DNA from 2 places in the Peptoniphilus sp. BV3AC2 genome. Region 2 is predicted to be linked to the other one. Evidence: riboswitches for the same ligand, from Rfam matches in the RefSeq annotation. Region 2 holds a riboswitch; the other holds the start of a gene.
What was found. Region 2 has a riboswitch for FMN ahead of ribD (bifunctional diaminohydroxyphosphoribosylaminopyrimidine deaminase/5-amino-6-(5-phosphoribosylamino)uracil reductase RibD). Riboswitches for the same ligand answer to the same signal wherever they lie in the genome.
Positions count from the first base shown of each region.

Region 1: it holds a riboswitch for FMN, as region 2 does, so the genes downstream of both, HMPREF1252_RS02890 (ECF transporter S component) here and ribD (bifunctional diaminohydroxyphosphoribosylaminopyrimidine deaminase/5-amino-6-(5-phosphoribosylamino)uracil reductase RibD) in region 2, are expected to answer to the same signal.

Region 1 is NZ_AWXD01000008.1:219,919-225,296, reverse strand. It holds gene HMPREF1252_RS02910 (ABC transporter ATP-binding protein) at 1-1,602, opposite strand, end outside; gene HMPREF1252_RS02905 (DUF3787 domain-containing protein) at 1,686-1,904, shown strand; gene HMPREF1252_RS02900 (glutathione S-transferase N-terminal domain-containing protein) at 1,962-2,198, opposite strand; gene HMPREF1252_RS02895 (phosphatase PAP2 family protein) at 2,313-2,828, opposite strand; FMN riboswitch at 2,965-3,076, shown strand; gene HMPREF1252_RS02890 (ECF transporter S component) at 3,121-3,726, shown strand; gene HMPREF1252_RS02885 (50S ribosomal protein L25) at 3,882-4,511, opposite strand; gene mnmA (tRNA 2-thiouridine(34) synthase MnmA) at 4,526-5,378, opposite strand, start outside.
Region 2 is NZ_AWXD01000007.1:260,705-266,082, reverse strand. It holds gene rplL (50S ribosomal protein L7/L12) at 1-182, opposite strand, end outside; gene rplJ (50S ribosomal protein L10) at 238-774, opposite strand; ribosomal protein L10 leader region at 784-913, opposite strand; gene HMPREF1252_RS01915 (aspartate ammonia-lyase) at 1,003-2,427, opposite strand; FMN riboswitch at 2,564-2,675, shown strand; gene ribD (bifunctional diaminohydroxyphosphoribosylaminopyrimidine deaminase/5-amino-6-(5-phosphoribosylamino)uracil reductase RibD) at 2,728-3,834, shown strand; gene HMPREF1252_RS01905 (riboflavin synthase) at 3,839-4,474, shown strand; gene HMPREF1252_RS01900 (bifunctional 3,4-dihydroxy-2-butanone-4-phosphate synthase/GTP cyclohydrolase II) at 4,485-5,378, shown strand, end outside.

The sequences.
Region 1 (5,378 bases), on a different contig from region 2:
AATTATAATTCTAGTCATATCTGGAAGGTGTGCCTTTAGACTCTCTGTAATATTTCTTTCTGTCTTTGTATCTAGTGCAGAGGTTGAGTCGTCAAGGATCAATATTTTAGGTTTTTTAAGAAGGGATCTTGCGATGGTTAGTCTTTGTTTTTGTCCACCGGAGAAGTTGGCTCCACCTCTTTCAACCTTCATGTCAAGGCCGCCCTTTTCCATTATGAATGTATATGCGTCTGAAATATTAAGTGCTTCGTACATTTCTTCGTCTGTTGCATTTAAGTCTCCAAAGTTTAGATTGGATCTTACCGTTCCGGAGAAGAGTTGATTCTTTTGAAGTACCATTGAGATAGAGTCGCGAAGTTCTCTTAAATCGTAATCCTTTACGTCAACTCCACCTATTTCAACTGATCCGCAGCTGACATCGTAAAGTCTTGGGATAAGTTGCACCAAGGTGGACTTAGATGATCCAGTTCCGCCGATGATGCCCAGATTTTCTCCAGGATTTATCTTTAGATTAATATCGCAGAGGGCATATTTATTTTCTTCATCATCTCTATTACTTTTTTCATCTGCATTTGTGTTATCGTAGGAAAAACATACATCCTTAAATTCTATGGTGTAGTCTTCTACTTTTTTCTTGGATTCGCCTGAAACTAGGCTTACTTCTTTGTCTAGCACTTCTATGATTCTATCTGCAGAGTTACGAGATAGAATTATCTGACTTATTACCATTGCAAAGATCATAAGAGAGATTTGGATTTGGAATGAATAGGTAACAAGACTCATAAGTTGTCCTGTGGTTAAGCTACCTCCCACCACGAATTTCGAGCCGACCCAGGAGATAATAATACAGATGGTGTAGATCGTAAAATTCATAAATGGCATAAGTGACATAAATCTCTTTTGAATGTAAATATATTTTTCGTATAGGAATTTTGAAATCTCTGTAAATCCTTTTATCTGTTCTTCTTCTCGAACAAAGCTCTTAACCACTCTGATTCCAAGTAGATTCTCTGAAACGAAAGTGTTAAGCCTGTCTACGCCTTTAAAAATCTGTCTAAATGTTGGATAGACGGAAATCATGATGTAGGAGACGAATATTCCAATTAGAGGAATGATAAATAAAAAGTATCCAGCCAAATTTCTATTAATTTTAAATGCCATTATGAATGCAAACACAAGCATAATTGGCGAACGAATCGCAATTCTAATACTCATTTGAAAAGACATTTGAATATTTTGAACGTCTGTTGTAAGTCTTGTAACGAGAGAACCTTTTGAAAAAGAATCTATATCCCTAAATGAAAAAGACTGTATCTTTTCATAGAGTGCTTCTCTAAGATTTTTAGAAAGTCCTGCACTCGCCTTGGTTGCAAGGTATCCAGATGTAATACCTGCTCCAAAGGATAGAAGTACATAGATTACTAGTAGGATTCCAGTTTTTATAATTACGTCCCTATCTTTTAAAATAATCCCTTGATCCACGATGATACTCATGGTGTATGGGATGAGTATGTCCATGATAACTTCTAAGGTTACAAAGATTGGACTTAAGAATGCATATATTTTAAAAGATTTGACGTAAGAAAGTATTTTTTTAATCATTTTTCACCTTTTCTAATTTATTTTAGATCAAAATTGGTAATTTATATCCAGAAGGGGTAGAATAATATTAACGGAGGTATAATATGAACAAAGAAGTTAAGAAAGAAACACTTAGTCAAGATTTAGTAGGTAAAACTAAAGCTAACCTTGAACAAATGAACGAAATTAAACATGGAGACAAAGCAGCTTCTGATATCTACGCTAAGAGCGAAGGTAAAGATCCAGAAACTGGAGTTGAAATCCCTACTGAAGAATCTGTTGAAGAAGCTAAAGAATGGGTTGACAACCAAAACCGTATGTAAAATTTAAAATTTACAAAATAAATTAGAGACGAATATTCGTCTCTAATTTTTATTTAATTAATTTAATCTTTCTTTTAAAAATTTGATGATATCCATGGATTCGTACATAGGTTTAGAGTCGATAAATAGACAAGGAACCTGTCCCTTTCCTCCCACTTCTACGAGAGTATCTCTAAACTCTGGATTTGCTACAATATCTTTTAGTTCCACATCGTCGATTTTATTCATTTCCATAAACCTTAGAACCTTTTGGCAATAAGGACAAGATTCTTTATAAAATAATTCTAACTTCATTTAATCACCTCTTAATTTAATTACCCGACTTTAAAAATCGCTAAACAAAGTAAATTTATAAAAATTAATTGTAAGAATCTAAAATTTATAAAATTTATTTCTAAAATTAAATTTTCAATTACTTTTATAAAATTTATTTACAATTTTATTTGAAACATAGGATAGAATCATTCCCATCACTACACCTGCCAACACATCGGAAGGATAGTGGACTGTGAAATAGATGCGAGATACCGAGATAATCGCAGCCACTAAAAAAAATGGAAGACTCTTAAAAACTTTTGTAAAATGGATGGATCCAGCTACTGCAAAAGCCCCATAGGTATGTCCCGATGGAAAAGAAAAATCTGTCGGTGGTTTTATCTTCAAGGGAAGATTTAATCTATCGTAGGGTCTAATTCTTGCGATGGTTGGTTTTAAGATTAAATTTCCAAGAATTCCGCAGAAAATTAGAGAAAGAAGGATTGTCGCTCCAGTCTTTCTAGTTTTTTTAAAGAATAAAAATAAAATTCCAATCAAAATATATAAGAATCCGAAATCGCCAAGATGGGTAAAGAATTTAAAAAAATAATCCAGCGGCACACATTTAATCTCGGACATAAAATTTATAACATTAATATCTAAGTTCATAGTATCACCTCATCGTTATATTATATAGGATAATTAAAAAAATTGTCACTTCGCTATTATAATTGATTTGCGGCAAAATAATAGAACATCTCAATAAAGATTGACAAGCTAAAATAGATAATATAAAATTAGTATAGTTATTCTTCAGGGCAGGGTGGAAGTCCCGACCGGCGGTAAAGTCCGCGAGCGCAAGCTGAACCTGTGTGATTCAGGTACCGACAGTAGAGTCTGGATGATAGAAGAGGCCCCTGAAGCAGTGGGGCATTTTTTATGCCCAAGCAAGGGAGGAATTATGAATAACACAACAAGAAGAGGAATTAAGACAAGAAACATCACAAGGGTGGCAGTTTTATCTGTAATGGCATTTATACTAATGAATATAAAGATGCCACTTGCATTTATCGCACCTGCATTTATGAAGCTAGATATCTCTGATGTACCAGTGCTTTTAGGAGCATTTACCATGGGACCAATCTATGGAGTGATTATTGCAGCGATTAAAAATATTTTAAATATTATAATCACAGGCACAGACACAGGAATGGTAGGAGAGCTTTCAAACTTTATAATCGCATCTGTATACGCGATTACAGCTTCTGTATTCTATAGAAGATATAGAACCTTTAAAGGAGCTATACTTTCACTTATACTTGGTATAGTTCTTATGACTACATCTGCATTTATATCAAACTACTACTTTATATTTCCACTTTACGCAAAGATTATGCCAATGGAAGCAATAGTAGCAATGGGAAGTAAAATAATTCCAAAGGTAACAGATTTATTTACAATGATGGTCTACTGTATAATTCCATTTAACATCATCAAAGGATCTATAACAGCAGTGGTAACAGTCCTACTCTACGAAAGAGTAAGACCAGCACTTAAAGATTCATAAAAAATTAAACTTCGAGAGATCGAAGTTTTTTTACTTTAAATTTAAAGAAATAAAAGCAAGGAAAACAACTCCTTGCTTTTTTAATGTCTTAGTTTTCTAAAAAAGATTTAAATAAAAAATAGCTAGAAATTCTAGCTATCTTTAAATAAATTTTATTATTCTTCTTCTTTTGCTTCAGTTTCAGCTACAGTTGGAACTTCTGCTGATACTTCTTCGTCAGTTTCTTCAAGATTTTCTTCTTGTGGTTCAGATAGAACTGCTACAACTTCTTCTGGATCTACATGGATGTGAATCTTGTCATTTCCTGCGATATCTAGATTAGCAACTGTCATGTTGTCGCCAATTTGCATGTCAACTACATTTACAACTGCTTCTGATGGAAGGTCTCCTGGTAGACATTCAATTTCAACGCTGTCAATAATTTGCATGATAACTGATGGTTGAGCCTTGATGTTGTCTCTTCCTTCTAGAACTACTGGAATAGTAACTCTGATCTTTTGATTCATATCGATTAGGTATGCGTCAAAGTGTAGAATTTGATTCTTAAATGGATGTTTTTGGATTTCTTTGATTAGAAGGTCCTTTTGTGCTCCGTCTAATTCAGCTTTGAAAATGTTTGAAAGACCGTTTACTTCATAAGCCTTTACTAAATCTTTTTCAACTACAGTTACTGAAACTGCTTCTTCTCCCTTTGAGTAAACAACTCCTGGAACAAGTCCTTCTTGTCTAAGTTTGTCTACTTTATTTTTTCCGTGTTGATCTCTTTTTTGTAATTTTAAAATCATAAAATTCCTCCTATTTATTTAATTATACCAGAACCTAGGCATATTTCTCCAGAATAAAACACAGCTATTTGTCCTGGAGTTACACCTTTTAATGGTTTTTCGAGCTTAACTTTAAGTGTTTCGTCGTCTATTTTTGTTACAACCATGCCCACATCGGGAGCACGGTACCTAATCTTTCCTGTACAGTTAAGTGGATAGTCTGGTGTTCCATTTATAAAAAATGGTTCTTCAACATAGAACTCATCTCTATATAATATAGGATTATCCACCCCTTGTGCAACTATTAATTCATTTTTTTCTAAATTTTTATCTGCAACGAAGAATGGTTCTCCAGTTCCAACTCCGCCGATGCCGATTCCTTTTCTCTGTCCAATGGTGTAGTGCATCAGTCCAGAGTGCTCTCCTAGCACGTTTCCAGCCTCATCTACAATCTTTCCTGGTTTTGTAAATAAGAATTTGTCCAAGAATTTATTGAAATCTCTCTCGCCGATAAAACATACTCCGGTGGAATCTTTTTTCTTTGCAGTTGCAAGATTTAATTCTTCTGCGATCTCTCTAACTTTTTCCTTTTTTATATCTCCAATAGGGAAGATAGTTTTTTTAAGAGCTTCTTCTTTAACTCGAGATAGAAAATAAGATTGATCTTTGTTCTCGTCAACCCCGCGAAGCAGGTAGCTATGTCCATTCTCGTGTTTAACTCTAGCGTAATGACCCATGGCTATATAATCTGCACCAAGTTTTAAAGCAAAATCTAAAAATGCTTTAAATTTTATATTTTGGTTGCACATTACGTCGGGATTTGGAGTTCTGCCCTTCTTATATTCGTTTAAGAAATATGTAAAGACAGTGTCCCAATATTCTTTTTCA
Region 2 (5,378 bases):
TCAACGTCTGTTTTTGCTTCTTCTGCTGCTGGACCTGCTGCTGCTGGACCTGCTACTGCAACTGCTGCTGGAGCTGCTGCTGATACTCCGAATTCTTCTTCAAGAGCTTTAACTACTTCTGAAAGCTCGATAACTGTAAGTGTTTTGATTTCTTCAATAAGTGCTTGTACTTTTTCTGACATTATATTTCCTCCTAAATGTTTTTAAAATATTTTTTAATCTTTTTTATTTGAAGCATTAAGCTGCTTCTTGTTCTTTCTTTTCAGCAATAGCATTTAATACCACTGCTAGTCCTCTTATTGTACCGCTTAGTACATTTGCTAATCCTTGGATTGGTGCGTTTAATCCACCAAGTACTTGTGCAATAAGAACTTCTCTTGATGGAAGTTTTGCTAGAGATTCAATCATATCAGTTGATATAACTTTACCATCTAGTATACCTGATTTAATTTCTAAAGCTTCATGGTCTTTTGCAAATTCAGATGCGATCTTAGCAGCTGGTACTGCGTCTGCCATTGAGAATGCAATAGAAGATGGTCCTTTTAAAATTTCGTCTAATCCTTCGTATCCAAGCTCAGTAAATGCTCTCTTCATCAAAGTATTCTTGTATACTTTGTAATCAACTTGTTCTGCTCTGAATTTATCTCTTAACTCAGTAACTTCTCCTACGTTAAGTCCGTGGTAGTTCATAAGAACGATACTCTTAGCAGCTTCAATTTTTTCTTTAATTTCATCTACTTGGGCTTGTTTTTGGCTTAGTACTTGTTCTCTCACTCTTTCACCCCCAAAATAAAAAAATCTCACTAAAGCCGTGAGACGTAAATCCGATCATTAAAAAAATAATGTTTTTCGAACCTCGGCAGGATATTTAAGCTGTTGCACCTGCTGTCTTTGGCTTTAACATAGATATTATATATTGTGAAAATAGTAATGTCAAGATATTTTTTGAGTTTTATGTAAAAAGACCCTAGTTTTTAAAACTTAGGGTCTAAAATTTTATTTTTATTTATTATGTTTTTGTTTGATTAAATATTCTGCAGCAATACCTGGTTTAGTCATTGCTTGTGGATCGAATATTTCATTTATTTCTTCTTCTGTCAAAAGCTTTCTATCTAAAATAAGCTTTCTAATTGGAGTTCCAGTTCTTAGAGATTCTTTTGCAATATCTGCTGATACTTGGTATCCGATATGTGGAACGAATGCTGTTATTGTTCCTACAGAAGTTTCAAGATCCTTCTTAAGCACTTCTAGGTTTGGTTTTATATCTACTATACAATTATCAACTAGAGTTTCTACTCCGTGAGTTATAAATTCTATAGATTCATATAGTGAATAGAAAAGCACTGGTTCAAATGCGTTTAGTTCAAGTTGTCCACCTTCAGCACACATTGAAATAGTAACGTCGTTTCCGATTACTTTGAATGCTACTTGGTTTACAACTTCTGGGATTACAGGGTTTACCTTACCAGGCATGATGGAAGATCCATTTTGCTTTGGAGGTAGAATAATATCTGCAATCATGGTCTTTGGACCAGATCCCATAAGTCTTAAGTCGTTTGAAATTTTTGAAAGGTTCACTGCACAGGTCTTAAGGGCTGAAGAAAGTTCTACTAGTCCATCTAGGTTGTGAGTTCCGTCGATTAGGTCTGGAGCTTGTTCTAGATCGTATCCTGTAAGTTTTGAAATTTCTGGTACGATCATATCGAAGTAGTTTCTATCTACGTTTATACCAGTACCTATTGCAGATCCACCCATGTTAAGTACTTTGATTGCGTGTGAAGCGTGTTCAATTCTATTGATGTCACGTCTTATTACTGATGCGTAAGCGTGGAATTCTTGTCCAAGAGTCATAGGAACTGCGTCTTGAAGTTGAGTTCTACCCATTTTTAGGATGGTTGAGAATTCATCAGATTTATTCATAAGTGCATTATAAAGTCTATTTAGTTCCTTTATTGCATCTTGAATTAAATCTAGAGCTCCTAGTTTACCTGCTGATGGATATACGTCGTTTGTACTTTGTCCCATGTTTACATGGTCGTTTGGATGTACATGTTCGTAAGTTCCTAGTCCGCCGCCAAGGTGTTCGTTAGCGATATTTGCGATAACTTCGTTTGCATTCATGTTTGCAGAAGTTCCTGCACCACCTTGAACCATATCTGTTAAGAATTCTTCTAAATATTTACCAGCTAGGATTTCGTCGCATGCATAAACTATTGCCTTGCAAACATCATCGCTTAGGATTCCACATTTATTATTTACAATTGCACAGGCTTTCTTAACTAGAGCAAGGTTTTTAACCATTGCTGGATGTAGAGTTTTACCAGATATTTGAAAGTTTTCAGCTCCTCTTAGAGATTGAACTCCGTAGTAAGCCTCAACTGGTACTTGTTTGTCTCCGACACTATCATGTTCGATTCTATATTTCATTTTTTTCACCTCAAGTAAATTATAGCACAATATTTTTTTAGGGATAAAGTTTTCATAAATATAAAAAAAATATTTTTGATATTTTAATTGACAAAATTTCATTAACTGGTATCATTGAATTAGAACTAAATATATTTTATGTCTTCAGGGCGGGGCGCAATTCCCCACCGGCGGTAAAGTCCGCGAGCGCAAGCTGAATTGGTGAAATTCCAATACCGACAGTATAGTCTGGATGAAAGAAGAGATTTTTTTGTGTACTAGAACCCTGAAATGGGTTCTTTTTTTATTTTAGGAGAAGAAATGAAAAACTTAGACGATAGATATTTCATGAGTAGGGCGATAGAGCTTGCAAAAAATGGTATCGGTGCCACAAAGACAAACCCCCTTGTCGGATGTGTCATCGTAAGCAATGGAAAAATAATTGGTGTGGGTTATCACAAAGTATTCGGATCTTGCCACGCAGAGGTAAATGCGATAAATGATGCAAAGACAAAAGGAGAAAATTTAGATGGTGCCACCCTATATGTAAATCTAGAGCCCTGCTCCCACTATGGAAAGACTCCTCCCTGTGCAGATAGAATCATAGAGGAGAGGATCACAAGAGTTGTCATTGGAAACTGTGATCCATTTGAAAAAGTATCTGGAAGAGGAATAGAAAGATTAAGAAATGCAGGTATCGAAGTTGAAGTAGGAATTCTAAAAGAGGAATGCGAAAAACTAAACGAAAGATACTTTACCTATATAAAAAATAATAGACCATTTGTAGTTTTAAAATCTGGGATGACAATTGATGGAAAGATTGCGACGAGAACTTATGAATCCCAGTGGATAACTTCAGAAGAATCTAGAAAATTCTCCCACGAGCTAAGGGGAATGTGCGACGCGATTATGGTTGGAATAAACACTGTTTTAAAGGATGATCCCACATTAAATGTAAGAGCTGGAAGGTATCCACATAGTCCAGCTAGAATAATCGTTGATTCAAGACTTAGAATCTCACCATCGGCAAAAGTTTTGTCTAAGGATCTTGAAAATATAGCAATAATTGCCACAACAGAAAATTGCAACAGAGAAAAATTTGAAATCCTATCCAAGATGGAAAATGTAAATGTAGTAATCGTAAAAGAAAAAAATAAAATGGTTGATCTAAGAGATCTTATGGATAAATTAAAAATATTTAACATCTCTTCCATACTTTTGGAAGGTGGAGGAAGCTTAAATGCATCGATGCTAAGAGAAAAATTGGTAGATAAATTTTATTTCTTCATCGCTCCCAAGATCATCGGATCAGACGGAATCTCGGCAATTGGAAGTATGGGAATCGAAAAATTAGACGAAGCAATAGATTTAAAAGATGTAGAAGTTACTAAAATTGCAACTGACATACTCATAAAAGGAAGGATGTGATCGTATTTTTACAGGAATAATTGAAGAGCAAGGAAGATTAAATAGCATAAGAAAAGAAAAAGATCTCTATACTTTAAATATTTCGGCGAAGGTTGTACTTGAAGGAACAAAACTTGGGGATTCAATAGCAACTGATGGGGTTTGCCTCACCGTTACAAAACTTGGAGGAGATTATTTTGAAGCAGAAGCCATGCTTGAAACTATAAATAATACCACTTTTAAAGAATTAAAAGGCGGAGAGATTTTGAATTTGGAAAGGGCGTTAAGTCCAACTAAAAGGCTCGACGGTCACATAGTTCAAGGCCATGTGGACGGAGTGGGAAAAATTATAAATACTACCCACAACTCAAACGAAATAGTCTATAAAATTTCTGCCGAGGAGGATGTACTTAAGTACGTGGTCAACAAAGGTTCGATAGCCTTAGACGGAATAAGTCTCACAGTTTCAAAGGTAGATAGGAACTCTTTAGAAGTTTCCATAATCCCAACCACAATAAGAGAGACCAATCTAAAGGATAAAAAACTTGGAGACAGTATAAATATCGAAACGGATATCATCGGAAGGTATGTCTATAAATTTTTAAATAAAGAAGAAAAAAATAGCATTGATTTGGAATTTTTAAGAGAAAACGGATTTTAAGGAGAAGAAAATGAAAGTTAACACCATCGAAGAAATCGTAGAAGCGCTAAAGAATAAGGAAATCATCATCGTTACAGATGATCCTTCAAGAGAAAACGAAGGGGACATGATTATGGCTGCACAGTTTGCCACAGGAGAAGCGATAAACACCATGGCATCTCTTGCAAAGGGTTTAATTTGCATGCCAATGTCAAAAGAATACGCAATGAAACTTGACTTACCTCAAATGGTTGTGGAAAACACAGACAATCACGAAACAGCATTTACAGTTTCAGTGGACCATGTGGACACCACCACGGGAATCTCCGCCTACGAAAGAGCCCTAACTGCAGTTAAACTTACCGAAGAAGATGCAAAACCGGAAGATTTTAGACGCCCAGGTCATATGTTTCCATTAGTTGCAAAGGAAAATGGAATGTTCGTAAGAGAGGGACACACAGAAGCTACAGTGGATCTTTTAAAGATTGCTGGACTTAAAGAAGTGGGAATCTGCTGCGAAATCATGGCTGACGATGGACACATGATGCGAGGAGAAGAAATATTTGCCCTTGCAAAAAAATTAAACATGAAGATAACCACCACAGAAGAACTTATAAAATATAGAAAGAGACATGAAAAGATAGTTAAAGAGATTGCAGTGGCAGATCTTCCTACCAAGTTTGGAAAGTTTAGAGCCCACGCATATATAGATACTGTAACAGGAGAACATCACATAGCTTTAGTAAAAGGCGAAATCGGAGATGGAATGGATGTGCTCTGCAGAGTCCATTCAGAATGTTTGACTGGAGACTGCTTCGGATCATCTCGTTGCGACTGTGGAAACCAACTTCACATGGCAATGAAGAGAATCGACGAAGAGGGAAGAGGAATCCTTCTTTACATGAGACAGGAAGGAAGAGGAATC